DNA from 2 places in the Stenotrophomonas sp. FW305-C-20-S1 genome. Region 1 is predicted to be linked to the other one. Evidence: predicted binding sites of a transcription regulator. Region 1 holds the regulator's gene; the other holds the start of a gene.
What was found. The regulator FliA, encoded in region 1, starts transcription of late flagellar genes. The targets are predictions, from matches to a motif close to TAAAGTTTNNCNNNCNNNGGCCGATAA.
Positions count from the first base shown of each region.

Region 1 (7,434 bases):
AGTGCCTGTGATGTCCGAGAACGAATCCGCCGGCGAAAAAACCGAACAACCGACAGAAAAACGCCTGCGCGACGCCCGCGAACAGGGCAACCTGCCGCGCTCGCGTGAACTGGGCACGGCCGCCGTGTTCGGCGCCGGGGTGATCGCGGTGATGGCCATGAGCGGCTCGATGGCCAGCGGCGCCAGCGCCTGGATGCGCCATGCGCTCAGCCCCGAACAGAGCCTGCGCCAGCACCCGAAGGCGCTGTTCGGCCACTTCGGCGACCTGCTGCTGCAGCTGATGTGGGTGATCGCCCCGCTGGTGCTGGTCTGCCTGCTGGCCAGTTTCCTGGCGCCGGTGGTGATGGGCGGCCTGCGCTGGTCGGCCAAGGCGATGATGCCCGACATCAACCGCATGAACCCGATGAGCGGGCTCAAGCGCCTGTACGGCCCCGAAGCCATCGCCGAGTTCATCAAGTCGCTGCTGCGGGTAGCCTTCGTCGGCGTCGCCGCCGGCATGGTGGTCTGGACCAGCTTCAACACCCTGCGCGGGCTGATCCACCAGCCGCTGGAAACGGCCATCGGCGACGGCCTGGGCTTCACCCTGCGGCTGCTGCTGGCCACCGCCGGGGCGATGCTGGTGCTGGCCGCCATCGACGCGCCGTACCAGCGCTGGAACTGGATGCGCAAGCTGAAGATGACCCGCGAGGAGCTGCGCCGGGAAATGAAGGAAAGCGAAGGCAGCCCGGAAGTGAAGGGCCGCATCCGCCAGCTGCAGCAGCAGATGGCCAACCGCCGGATGATGGAGGCGGTCCCCACTGCCGACGTGGTGGTGGTCAACCCCACCCACTACGCGGTGGCCCTGAAATACGAAGGCGGGGCCATGAACGCACCCACCGTGGTCGCCCTGGGCGTGGACGAAACCGCCCTGCGCATCCGTGAAGTGGCCGACGGCAACAAGGTCGCCATCGTCTCTGCCCCGCCTTTGGCACGCGCCTTGTATCGGGAAGGCCAACTCGGCAAGGAAATCCCCGTGAGACTGTATTCAGCCGTCGCCCAGGTCCTCTCTTACGTCTACCAGCTGCGCAGCTGGCGGACCGGCCCGATGCCGTCCACGCCGCACATCCAGGTTGATGAGTTCGGCAACGGGGGCCGTCCATGAGCGCCCAGGCATCCAGCTTCAGTACCCGCCGCGCGCTTGAAATGATCCGCCAGGGCCTTGGCGCGCCGCTGATCGTGCTGGCCCTGCTGGCCATGGTCGTGGTGCCGCTGGCCGCGCCGGTGCTCGATGCGCTGTTCACCTTCAACATCGCCATCTCGCTGATGGTGCTGCTGGCGGTGGTCTACGTGAAGCGCCCGCTGGACTTCACCATCTTCCCGATCGTGCTGCTGATCACCACCATGCTGCGGCTGGCGCTGAACGTGGCCTCCACCCGTGTGATCCTGCTCAACGGCCAGAACGGCCACGAAGCGGCCGGCAAGGTGATCGCCGCATTCGGTGAGTTCGTGATCGGCGGCAACTACGCTGTCGGCATCGTGGTGTTCGCGATCCTGACCATCATCAATTTCGTGGTCATCACCAAGGGCGCCGGCCGCGTCTCGGAAGTGACCGCGCGCTTCATCCTCGACGCCATGCCCGGCAAGCAGATGGCGATCGACGCCGACCTCAACGCCGGTTTGCTGACGCGCGAGGAAGCCAAGCTGCGCCGCGAGGAAGTACGCGAGGAAGCCGACTTCTACGGTGCGATGGACGGTGCCAGCAAGTTCATCCGCGGCGATGCGATCGCCGGCATCCTGATCCTGTTCATCAACATGCTGGGCGGCCTGGCCGTGGGCGTGCTGCAGCATGGCATGCCCTTCGGCGATGCCGCCGCCACCTACACCCTGCTGTCGATCGGTGACGGCCTGGTGGCGCAGCTGCCGGCGCTGCTGGTCTCCAGCGCGGTGGCGATGCTGGTTACCCGTGCCTCGCGCTCGCAGGACATGGCGCAGGCGATGACCGGCCAGGTGTTTGGCCAGTACCGTGCGCTGGCCATCACCGCCGGCATCCTCGGCGTGGTCGGCCTGGTGCCGGGCATGCCCAACGTCGCTTTCCTGACGCTGGCGGCCATCCTCGGCTTCATCGCCTGGAAGGTGTACCGCAAGGGCCTGGTGCCGGCGCAGGCCGACACCGCTGCAGGCGACGCCAACGCACTGAACGCGCTGGGCCGCCCCGCTGGCCCCGCACCCACCGCGGAACTGAGCTGGGACGAGCTGCGCCCGGTCGATCCGCTGGGCCTGGAAGTGGGCTATCGATTGATTTCGCTGGTGGACAGCAACCAGGGCGGCGAGCTGATGCCGCGCATCAAGGGCGTGCGCCGCAAGCTGACCCAGGACGTCGGCTTCCTGATTCCCTCGGTCCACATCCGCGACAACCTGGAACTGCCGGCCAACGGCTACCGGGTACTGGTGCATGGCGTGCCGGTGGCCACTGCCGAGATCCATCCCGACCGCGAACTGGCGCTGGACCCGGGCAGTGCCCTCGGTCCGCTGGAAGGCATCGCCGGCAAGGACCCGGCCTTCGGACTGGACGCGACCTGGATCCAGCCACACCAGCGCGCCCAGGCCGAAACCCTGGGCTATACCGTGGTCGACCCGGCCACGGTGGTGGCCACCCACCTTTCGCACCTGATCCGCGAGCACGCACCGGAACTGCTCGGCCACGAGGAAGTGCAGCACCTGCTGGCCAACCTGGCCAAGAGCGCGCCCAAGCTCGTCGAAGATCTGACGCCGAAGGCGCTGCCGCTGTCGGCGGTGGTGCGCGTGCTGCAGAACCTGCTGGTCGAGCGCATTCCGATCCGCCAGCTGCGCAAGATCGCCGAAGCACTGGTCGAACACGCCCCGCACAGCCAGGACCCGGCCACGCTGACCGCCGCCGTGCGCACCGCACTGGGCCGCTTCATCGTGCAGGAGATCGCCGGAATGTCGGCGGAGCTGCCGGTGTTCACCCTCAACCCGCAATTGGAACGTGTCTTGCAGGAGTCCACGCAGGGCAACGGCGCCGCGCTGGAACCCGGACTCGCTGAGCGACTGCACCAGAGCCTGGCCGAATGTGTCAGCAAGCAGGAAGCCCGCAACGAGCCCGCGGTGGTGCTGGTACCTGGCCCGGTGCGTGCCGCGCTGGCCCGCCTGGTCCGCCACAGCGTTCCGTCGCTGTCGGTCCTGGCCTACAGCGAGGTGCCGGAGGACAAGCGCCTGAAGCTGGTCGGAACGATCAGCTGACGCCGCCCTGCAACGCGCCAGAAAACAGACACCACTTTCAAACACCCGCAACAGACAGATTCCAAGGGGAACCCGAACCGTGCAGACCACCGACCATCCGCGTTCTCCGACCGCCACTCCGCCGACTTCGTCCCGTGACCACAGCATGAAAATCAAACGATTCGTCGCCGCCGACATGCGCTCGGCCATGAACCTGGTGCGCAAGGAACATGGTCCTGATGCCGTGATCCTGTCCAACCGCCGGATCGAGGAAGGCATCGAGATCGTGGCCGCCGCCAACTACGATGAGAGCGCCGTGCAGCGCGCCCTGGAAGCGTCGCGCCGCGACGTTGCACCGCCGCCCGCGCCGAAGCCGCGCAGCGCCGCCGACGCAGTGATCGCCGCAGTCACCCGCCGTCGCAGCGGCACCCCGGCACCGGAGCCGGTGGCCGCCACCACCTCGGCCGTCGCCGCCCTCGCCCGCGCCGCCGTCGGCGCTACCGGCCGCACCCTGGACAGCGCCGACGAGATCGTGCCGACGCGTGGCAGCACCGGCTTTGCCGCCACTCTGGCGCGCGCCGCCGTCAATGAATCGACGCTGCCGGAACAGATCTTCGCCCCGTTCGCCGACGCCATCGTGGCGCCCTCGCCCTCGCCTGCGGCAGCCGCGCCGGTGAACCGCGCCCGCTTCCAGATCGACCCGCCGCTGGAAGACAGCGCGCAGATGCCGGCAGTGACGCCGCCGCCGTTGCCGGCTGCCCTCGAGGCCGCCACGGCACCCGAAGACCAAGCCTCACACGCGCCGGTTGCCGTGCAGCCGACCGAGGCTGCACCGGCACCGATGCCGACGCTGGCGCCAGCACCTGCGCTGACCCTGATCGCCGATGACGCCGAGATCCGCCACCTGCGCCAGGAAGTGGCCGGCATGCGCCAGGTGATCGAGCGCGAGATGAACCGCTTCACCGACGAGCGCCTGCGCGGCAGCCCGGTGCGTGCCACCGCGCTGGACCTGATGGACGAGTACGGCTTCGATGCCGGCATCGCCCGCGACGTGGCCATGCAGATCCCGCTGGAAACCGAAGCGCATCGCGGCCGCGGCCTGATGCTGGGGCTGATCTCGCGCAAGCTGCCGATCGCCCCGGTCGATCCGATGGAGGAAGGCGGTGTGATCGCCCTGGTCGGCCCGACCGGCGCCGGCAAGACCACCACCATCGCCAAGCTGGCCTCGCGCTTCGCCGAAGCCCATGCCGCCCGCGACGTCGCCCTGGTCACCACCGATACGATGCGCATCGGCGCCCGCGAACAGCTGTACGGCTACGGCCGCCAGCTCGGCATCGCCGTGCACGAGGCCAACAGCGGCACCGACCTGGACCAGCTGCTGGAACGCCTGAAGGACTACAAGCTGGTGCTGATCGACACCGCCGGCCTGGGCCCGCGCGACCGTGCGCTGGCCGCCCAGCTGCAGTGGCTGCGCGCTGCCCGCCAGGTCCGCACCCTGCTGGTACTGCCGGCCAACACCAGCTTCGGCGACATGGACGAGGTGGTCCGCCGCTTCGGCGCGGCCAACCTGCAGGGCCTGGTGCTGAGCAAGCTGGACGAGACCGGCCGCTTCGGCAACGCCCTGTCGGTGGCGGTGGACCACAAGCTGCCGATCACCTGGGTGACCGATGGCCAGGACGTCCCGGACGACCTGCACCGGGCCAGTGCAGCCAATCTTGTACTTCGCCTTGAAGATTTGCGCCGCGCGGCCGATATGCCCTGCAACCCGGAGTTGAACCATGCCGTCGCGTGAGTACGCCAAGCTGACCACCACCTTCCCGCTGACGGCGACCCGCAGCGAGCCGCTCGGCCCTGTGCGCACGATTGCCGTGACCGGCGGCAAGGGCGGCGTCGGCAAGACCAACGTATCGGCCAACCTGGCCGTGGCGCTTGCGGGAATGGGCAAACGCACCCTGTTGCTGGACGCCGACCTGGGCCTGGCCAACATCGACGTGATCCTGGGCCTGAGCCCCACCAACACCCTGGCCGACCTGGTCGCTGGCCGCTGCAGCCTGGATGACGTGATCATCGAAGGCCCGAACGGCGTGCTGGTGGTACCGGCTGCGTCGGGCCGCCGGCACATGGCCGAGCTGGCCCCGGCCGAGCATGTCGGCCTGGTCAACGTGTTCTCCGAACTGGAGCGCGAGCTGGACATCATGGTGGTGGACACCGCCGCCGGCATCACCGATGGCGTGCTGACCTTCTGCCAGGCCGCGCAGGACACCGTGGTGGTGGTCTGTGATGAACCGGCCTCGATCACCGACGCCTATGCGCTGATCAAGGTGCTGTCACGCGAACGTGGCGTGGACCGCATCCAGGTGGTGGCCAACATGGTGCGCGACCCCAACGAAGGCCGCGTGCTGTACGAGAAGCTGACCCGCGTCTGCGAGAAATTCCTCGCCGATGTCTCGCTGAACTACCTCGGCTGCGTGCCGCAGGACGACTGGCTGCGCCTGTCGGTGCAGCGCCAGCAGCCGGTGGTGAAGGCCTATCCGTCCAGCCCGTCGGCACTGGCGATCACCGAGATCGCCCGCCGCACCGCCCGCTGGCAGGCACCGACCGAGCCGCGCGGTGGCGTCGAGTTCTTCCTCGAACGCATCATCAAGCAGCGCGGGGTGGCAGCATGAAAGGCGCCGCCCAGTACAGAGAGGTCCAGCGCACGGCGGCCAACGAGGTCATCGCCCAGCACTCGGACCTGGTGCGGCGCATCGCCCACCATCTGGCCGCACGCCTGCCGGCCAGCGTTGAGGTGGACGACCTGATCCAGGCCGGCATGATGGGCCTGATCGAAGCCTCGCGCAGCTACGACGCCGACCAGGGTGCCTCGTTCGAGACCTACGCCTCGATCCGCATCCGCGGTTCGATGATCGATGAGATCCGTCGTGGCGACTGGGTACCGCGTTCGGTGCACCGCCGTGCACGTGACGCTGCAGCCACCATCCGCCGCCTGGAGCAGAGCACCGGCCGCGCCGCCAGTGCCACCGAAGTGGCCGCCGCGATGGAGATGCCGCTGCCCGAGTACCTGCGCCTGATGGAGGACGCCTCGCGCGGCCAGGTACTGAGCCTGGAGTCGCGCATTGAAGACCAGGGCGAGCTGGACACCGTCGCCCAGGGCGGCCCGACCCCGCAGCAGGTGCTGGAGCGCGGTGAATTCGGCCGCGAGCTGGGCAATGCCATCGGCCACCTGCCCGAGCGCGAACAGCTGGTGCTGTCGCTCTACTACGAGCAGGAACTGAACCTGAAAGAGATCGGCGCAGTGCTCGGCGTGAGCGAGTCGCGGGTCTGCCAGATCCACGGCCAGGCGGTCCTGCGCCTGCGTGGCCGACTGAAGATTTTCGAGGCGGCCGACGCCGGCCTCGAGAGCTGATCAACAAAGGAACTCTGCTTTGAACAAGAACATGCGCATCCTGATCGTCGACGACTTCTCGACCATGCGTCGTATCGTCAAGAACCTGCTGGGCGATCTGGGCTTCACCAATACCGCCGAAGCCGAGGACGGGCATGCCGCGCTGTCGCTGCTGCAGAGCCAGCCGTTCGACTTCGTGGTCACCGACTGGAACATGCCGGTGATGACCGGCATCGAACTGCTCAAGGCCATCCGTGCCGATGCCAAGCTGAAGACCCTGCCGGTGCTGATGGTGACTGCCGAAGCCAAGCGCGAGCAGATCATCGAAGCGGCGCAGAACGGCGTGAACGGTTACATCATCAAGCCGTTCACCGCACAGACGCTGGAAGAGAAGCTCGGCAAGATCTTCGAACGCCTGGCGGCCAGCGCTTGATGGATACCACGGTCGACAAGAGCGCCCTCGCCCTGCGCCTGCAGGAAGCCCTGGATGCACTGGAATCCGGCGACGAGGCGGCATGGCGCCAGCGCATCGACGGCCTGGTCGCGCTGCGCACCCAGCCGATGATGAGCGGCCTTTCGCGGCTGGCCCGCGAGCTGGGCCAGGCGCTGGGCGAACTGCCGACCGTGCCCGATGAAGCCGGCGAGCTGGACGATGCCTGCGCGCGCCTGGACCACGTGGTGGCGATGACCGAACAGGCCACCCACCGCACCCTGGACCTGGCCGAAGAGTGCCGCAGCCTGACCGAACAGCTGCGCGCCGACGGCCTGCAGCCGGGCCAGGACCTGCAGCTCGACCGCATCCGCCACAACCTCACCGAGATCGCCCTGAC
Region 1 is NZ_JBYTEK010000006.1:135,297-142,730, reverse strand. It holds gene flhB (flagellar biosynthesis protein FlhB) at 11-1,141, shown strand; gene flhA (flagellar biosynthesis protein FlhA) at 1,138-3,240, shown strand; gene flhF (flagellar biosynthesis GTPase FlhF) at 3,386-5,011, shown strand; gene AC3WTC_RS05170 (MinD/ParA family ATP-binding protein) at 4,998-5,885, shown strand; gene AC3WTC_RS05165 (RNA polymerase sigma factor FliA) at 5,882-6,625, shown strand; gene cheY (chemotaxis response regulator CheY) at 6,645-7,037, shown strand; gene AC3WTC_RS05155 (protein phosphatase CheZ) at 7,037-7,434, shown strand, end outside.

Region 2 (7,434 bases), on a different contig from region 1:
GTCTACCTGCTGTTGACCGCGTGGCTGGTCCACGGCGCGCAGACAGACGCCGACCCGAAGGGTACCTACATCCTGATGGCACTCCCCATCACCCTGCAGTCCGCCGCGCTTGATGCCATCGGCGCAGGCAGCCTGTTGTACGGCATGCCCTGGTCGACCGCGTATGCGGTGCTGGTTCCGCCAACCCTGCTGTTGCTGTACGCGGCCGGTTGGTTGATCGAACGCTCGGCACGCGGGCGCTAGCGGCCCTCAACCGTTGCGTGCATCGACGCCCCGCATGCGGGTCATCGCATGCAGGGCGCCATCCAACATCGCGCTGTCGTTGGCTTACGCCGCGCGTGCAGGCAGGCTGGGCATGCGTGCCCCCTGCTCCAGCTGGAACACCGACACCGACGTGGTCAGCGCATGCGCCTGCTCTTCCAGCGCGCGGCTGGCAGCGGTCGCCTCTTCCACCAGCGCAGCGTTCTGCTGGGTCACCTGGTCCATCTGCACCACCACCTGGTTGACCTGCTCGATGCCGGCCGCCTGTTCCTTGCTGGCGGCGGCGATGTCGCTCATCAGCTGGGTGGTACGCGAGCTCGCTTGGGCCACGCGGGCAATGGCGGCTTCCGATTCCACGGTCACGGCCAGACCACTCTGCACCTTGGCAGCGGCGTCCTCGATCAACTCCTTGATCTCCTTGGCAGCGACACCGGCACGCTGTGCCAGCGTACGCACTTCGCTGGCCACCACCGCAAAGCCGCGGCCCTGTTCGCCGGCACGCGCCGCTTCCACTGCAGCGTTCAGCGCCAGGATGTTGGTCTGGAAGGCGATGCCATCGATCACCGTGGAGATTTCCGAAATGCGCGCCGAAGACTGGTCGATCTCGCCCATCACCGTGGCCATCTGCGCCATGGCCTGCTCGGTCTCGCGCACGGCAACGCCGGCCGCATGCGCTTCGCTGTCGGCCTGGCGTGCCAGCTCGGCGTTCTGGCGCACGGTCGAGGTCAGCTCTTCCATCGAGGCGGCAGCCTCTTCCAGATTCGCGGCCTGTTGTTCGGTACGGCGCGACAGATCGTTGTTGCCGGCCGCCAGTTCCTGTGCCGCGTTGTTGATGCTGTCGGCGGCCACCTGGATGCCACGCACGATTCCGGTCAGCTGCGTGGTGGTGGCATTGGCATCGTCACGCATGCGCGCGAACACGCCCTCGTACTCGCCCTCCATGCGCGCGGTGAGGTTGCCATGCGAGATGGCGCGCAGCACGTCGGAGACATCGGCGATGCTGGCCTGCGAACTGGCCATCATGCCGTTGAGGTGGTTCACCATCGCCTGGAACTGGTACTGGAATGCCGCGGCGTCGCCACGCACGCTGAAATCGCCAGCGCGCGCGGCACGGGCCAGTTCATCGATCTGCGCGTTGATCGCCATCAGGCTCTGCTTCACCGCCGCCAGGGTACGGGTCAGCGTGCCCTTCTCACCCGGGTACTCGGGCAGATCGCGGCTGAGGTCGCCGATGGCATAGCGCTGCATCACCTCGGCCATCAGCAGCTGCACCTGCACGTGCGATTCGACCAGGTGATTGGTGGCCTGCACCATGCGACCGAAGTCGCCGGGGAACGCACTGGCGTCCATCCGGTAACGGATCGCGCCGGCTTCATGCTGCTCGGCCATCTGCAGCTGCGCGCCGATGGCGGCCTGCACGCTCTGGCGCACGCTGGCCATGGCCTCGCCGAGCTGGGTCAGCTCGTCACGGCCACCCAGGCGGAATTCCTGGTCCAGTTCACCCTTGGACAGGCGCTCGGCCAGCTGCACTGCACGCGCCAGCGGGCCGGTCATGCTGCGACCGATCAGCACCGATGCGGCGATGCCTGCCAGCAGCGCCACGCCACCCAGCACCAGCAACTGCAGCAGGCTGCGTTCGCCCAGGCGGATCGCCTCGGCAGCGGCCTCGCGGCTTTCCTTTTCTTCATAGGCCACGCCATCGGCCAGTGCCTTGTTCCAGCCATTGGCCGCTTCCTGCACCGGGCCCAGGGTCAGCGCCACGGCGCCGGGGAAATCGCCCTGTTCCATCAGTTCGCTGGTCTGCTTGTTGAGCGGACGGGCGAGCGCGCGCTTGGCGGCGATGGTCTCGCCGATCACCTTGCCTTCGGCATCGCCGGGCAGGGCCTGGTAGGCCGTCCAACTGGCCTCGTAGCGCTTGACCAGAGCGGCGATGCGCTGCTCGTCGTTGGCACGGTCTTCGCCCTGGCGGATCAGCATCTCGCGGCGCACGACCATCATCTGGTTGTTGGCATCGAGCATCTCCGACAGCAGCCGCACCTTGGCTACGCCGACCTCGACCACCTGCTCCATCGCGCGCTTCTGCACCATGGTGGCGGTGGCACCGGTAGCGACCACGGCGGCAACCAGCAGCAACAACAGGCCAAAGCCAAGCCCAAGACGCCAGGCGACCCTGACGTTCCTCAAGTAGTTCATGGGGTGAATCCAAAACGGGGGGATGCGCCCATATCGGCCGCTGCCTGACGCGGCTTGATGCCGGCCGCAGCATCCGTCTGGTTACCGTTCAGTGAGTTGATGGTGGCGATTTCTGACGGAACTCACCCTAAAGTTATCCGACATGCTGCCAAGGGTCCCCCTCATACATCTGCACCCTTAGAATCGAAACGATCCTTGGAGATGAATGGATACGTCTGATGAACCAAGACTTTCCCCACCAGCTGATCATTTTCGGTCCACCGGGAACGAGCAAGAGTTACAAGGCCCGGTACGAGAAGACTCCGATACTCGGCATCGGCGCCGAGGAGGTCATCCCCGTGACCTTTCATGCCGAGTTTGGCTACGGAGATTTTGTTTCCCGGCTGTTGCCCTTGTCCAAGGACAACAAGGTCAACTACGAAGTACATGCCGGCCCCTTCATCCGCGCACTGGCACTTGCCTGCCACCGTTCTGAACATAGCTCGGCGGATTCGCCTCCGCGCAACGTTGTTCTGCTCATTGACGAGATCAACCGTGGCAACTGTGCAGAGATATTCGGCGACATTTTTCAGTTGCTGGACCGTGATGACGACGGACAATCCAGCTATTCCGTCTGCGCTTCGAAGCTGACGGTGCAGGCGCTGACCGATGAGATCGGCAGGCTCGCAGATCGTGATGGCAAAGACTCCTGCAAGCTGATCGAACGCATCACCGAGGCACGCATGCTGAGACTCCCGGCCAATCTCTACCTGATCGGAACCATGAACACCGGCGATGAGTCGATTTTCTTCATGGACTCCGCGTTTAAGCGCCGCTGGAACTTTGAGTTCAGTCCAGCCGAGTTCACCTCGGTGCCTGCCATCCAGGCCAATGCAACGATCGAAGGCCACCCCTCTGTAACCTGGCAGAAGCTGATCGACTCGCTCAATGCAATGATCATCGAGAAATGCACCTCGCCAAATCTCGACGACAAAATGATCGGCCCTTGGTTCATCAAGGCCCGGCTGGTCGCTGCAACGACACCGCCTGCTACCCTGGAGCAGAGTCAGGCGGAAACGATCGCGGAACTGCGCAGGCTGGCCCCCGGAGCTGCAGCGTACATGCAGGGCGCAGACTTCAGCCAGATGTTCGATGAAGAGTTCTGTAAGCTCCGGACGTCCTGCAATGCCGAGACCCTGAAGGCAATCGACACGCTCTCGCGCTTTGACGAATCCGCCAAGCGCAAGTTGAAGGCCATTGCTTTCACCGGTACCGAGACGTCCCCGTACTACAAGTCAAAGATAAACTTCCCGCAGACCAAAGATGGAATGATCATCGAGGACTTCGTCGAAAAGCTTGCCAGTACACAGGAAGTCCATCCCATCATTCACCATATTCCCGCCAGCGATATCGAGGGGAAGCTGTTTCTCTACCTGTGGGACAACGTTTTCGAGAGGGACAAATCCCCGCTCGCCGATTGGCTGCGGATTCCGCCGGAATCACTGAGGACCTTCGGGCAGTTTGCCGCGCGGCGCGATGAATTCATCCGCAGCTTCACCGCTTCGGCAGAGCTGCATGCAGCTGCATGACGTCAGCGTCGTAGCAGCCCGATCCGAAGCTGTCGGCCTTTTCGTTGAGAATGGCCGGACCGAACTTCGGATACCGCATGGCATGGCGACCGATATCGCGCCCCGCGACGCATTTCGTCTGCTCTACTTGGCATTTGCGGCCTTCAAGAACGTCCAGTCAAGTCGAAGCAGTACGCATCATCAGGATGGCGTTGAAGCAGACACTCTCGGACGGGCGCTTGCATCGGGCCCCGCCTCGTTCGTCGACGCATACAGTATCGACTCGCTGTTCAACCGTTCCAATCCATTGCGACTGCTGTCGTTGCGACCGCAGATGGCAGAGCGACAGGATGGCAACCTGCAGCACGCAGATCGCCATCTTCACCATGCGTTGTTCAACGACGAAGACGCTCCCTTTTTTCCGAAACTGCCCACTCGGCGCAGCGTATGCGAACGCGGGACTGCCGACATCGTCGGCCTGTACTTTTTCCTGGCAGATGACTTTTACCGCAATCTGCTACAGATCGATCCCGGCATGATGTGGGGACGCTTCGCTCCAGATGGCATGCAGCGTGCTACGGACTTCCGCCATCGTCATCTGCGCCAAGGCGACTCGTTGTATGAAGGTGACCCATTGGCGCAGGAGCTGCTGCAGAGGCGACTCCAGCAGCTGCTGAGAACATGCTACAGGCAGGCGACGCTACGCAGCTCCGAGTTCCTTACCCTGTACGCGGCGCTGGAGCGTTACCTTCACCCCGCGCTCGCAGGTAGCGTGCAGCAGGGTCAGATCTGGGGCATGCGGGATTTCTGGCCTGTCTGGGAATCCATGTGTCTGCATGAGGCCATGCAACAGGCCAGCGAAACAGGCGGAACTTCAATCGTCTCCTGCGACAGTACTCACCTCCCGCCCCATACCATGGCCATCGAGCACCGCGAGACGTGGAATCAGCAGCAGCAATTAGTATTCGCCAACAATGGAATCCGTCGCCGGCCTGATCTGTTGCTGCAGCGCGACTCCCAGTTGGTCGTGGTCGATTTCAAGTACTACCCCACCGCTCCCACTTGGCATCAGCGTAGCCCCCTGGCGGAGGAGCACAAGGCGAAGCAGCTGAAAGAGAAGGAGCGGAAGGATCTGGACAACATCGAGTTGTATGGACTGCTGCTGCATCGTCACCTTGCGGTAAGGGACCCGGTCCTGCCATCGATTTCGCTGGAGTTCTGGCTTCCTGGAGGCAAAGCGGAACGGATCGACATCCGCAGCTTGCCAGCTTGGAATCCGCCGCTGGCGGTGACCACCCTTCCTTCGTTGGACGTAATCAGGCGCTACGGTGAGCGCTATGCGTTCGCTGTACGGACCGGCAACATCCGCAGAGCCGCGTACGCCGCGTAATGACACATGGCTCAGGTGTGGGTCAGCGTTTTCACGCGGGCTGCTCGTGCGGTGCTGGCATTGTGGGAAGGCGTTCCCTTGGAGTCCTCCATGTATTCAGCCCGAGCCACCGTGCTGTCACTGTCACTACTGATGTCGCCCGCCTTTGCGCAGACGCCCCCGCCCGCCGGGCTGCCAGCACCCATCGCCGAAAAGGCCGGCCCGGATACAGCGGCGCACTCGCCCCTGCACGCCCAGGTACTTCTGGACCGCGCCAATTTCTCTCCGGGCGAAATCGATGGCGAAGTGGGCAGCAATCAACGCCGCGCGGTGTCCGGCTTCCAGGCAGCGCACGGACTGACGGTCAGCGGCGAACTGGACGACGCCACCTGGAAGGCTCTGCAGGCCGACTCGGTCGGCCCCCTTGCCAGCTACACGCTGACCGCAGAGGACGTGGCCGGTCCGTTCATTGCGGTTCCCAAAAAGCCCGCCGACCAGGCCAAGCTGAAGGCACTGGGCTTCAGCAGCGTGGAGGAATCGCTGGGCGAGCGCTTCCATGCCGCACCGGAGCTGCTGAAGGCGCTCAATCCCGGTGTGGATCTGAGCAAAGCCGGCAGCCGCATCCAGGTGCCCAACATTGCGCCCGCTGCATTGCCCAAGGCCACCAAGCTGGTGGTCGACAAATCCGACTCCACCCTGCAGCTGCTGGACGCGCAGGGCAAGGTGATCGCGCAGGTACCGGTATCGTCGGGCAGCGAGCACGACCCGCTGCCGATCGGGGAGTGGAAGATCCTCGGCGTCTACCCGGACCCGCCATTCCACTACAACCCGAAGCTGTTCTGGGATGCCAGGAAGGGCGATCGCAAGGCCACGATTCCGCCCGGCCCGAACAATCCGGTCGGCCGGGTCTGGATCGACCTGTCCAAACCCCATTACGGCCTGCACGGTACGCCGGTGCCCGGCCATGTCGGCAAGACCGAATCGCACGGCTGCGTGCGCATGACCAACTGGGATGCGCTGCGCGTGGCTGCAGCGGTGGATACCTCGGTACCGGTCGTCATGCAGGAGTGAGCCGATGCGACTAGCGCAACTGATCGTACTGGGGCTGGTGATGGGCGTGGCAGCCGGATGGTGGCTGCAGCGCGATGGCACGCCGTCCGATGACAGGGATGCCCGCCCCCTTGCAGTGGCGCAGACCTCCACTGCGGCCGACAGCGCCCGTGCCGTACCCGTGGAGCAGGCGACAACGGCAATCGCCGCGCCCGCCCCAGCAGCAACGGGCGACACACCCTCCGGCCTGCTGCTGCCGGTACAGGGCATCACGCCCTCGCAACTGCAGGACACCTTCACCGACGCACGCAGCGAAGGCCGCGTGCACGATGCGATCGACATCATGGCTGCTGCCGGCACACCGGTGCTGGCGGTGGCCGATGGCCATGTCGAGAAGCTGTTCGACAGCGAACGCGGCGGCCTGACCATCTATCAGTTCGAACCCAGCGGCCGCTGGTGCTACTACTACGCGCACCTGCAGCGCTACGCCGACGGCCTGGCCGAAAAGCAGACCATCAAGCGCGGCGATGTGATCGGCTACGTCGGCAGCACCGGCAACGCAAACCCCGAAGCCCCGCACCTGCATTTCGAAGTGCACGTGCTGGGCCCGGAGAAGCAATGGTGGAAGGGCGAGTCGATCAATCCCTATCCATTGCTGAAAAAAGGGGACGGAGGGGATTAAGTCGCAACCCGCACGGTCTGGTCGTGGCGGCTAGGCAGTGCGTGGACGCTGCCTGCGCAGCGCGATGGTGAAGATCACCAGTGCGATGCCTGGAACCAGCAGCAGCAGCGCTGCCAGTTTCCAGAAGAAGAACGGCCACAGCCAGAGGTAATCGAGGTCGGTCAGTTTCAGAAGATCCAACGGCGGCTGCACTTCGATCGTTGCCGGCCTGCCGGCCAGCGCCGGCTCCACTTCCAGCACGGTCACCCGCAGCCAGGAGCGGCCACGGGGCAATGAATCACCGCGGCCATAGCCGAAGTACGCGGCGGTAAAAACAGCCGTTTCAACGGTTT
Region 2 is NZ_JBYTEK010000009.1:77,152-84,585, reverse strand. It holds gene AC3WTC_RS07010 (hypothetical protein) at 1-243, shown strand, start outside; gene AC3WTC_RS07005 (methyl-accepting chemotaxis protein) at 328-2,454, opposite strand; gene AC3WTC_RS07000 (AAA family ATPase) at 2,673-4,022, shown strand; gene AC3WTC_RS06995 (hypothetical protein) at 4,009-5,391, shown strand; gene AC3WTC_RS06990 (L,D-transpeptidase family protein) at 5,482-6,441, shown strand; gene AC3WTC_RS06985 (M23 family metallopeptidase) at 6,446-7,102, shown strand; gene AC3WTC_RS06980 (hypothetical protein) at 7,133-7,434, opposite strand, start outside.
Region 2: a site for FliA is predicted at 2,485-2,511, ahead of AC3WTC_RS07005 (methyl-accepting chemotaxis protein). Genes of this name have one in related genera too.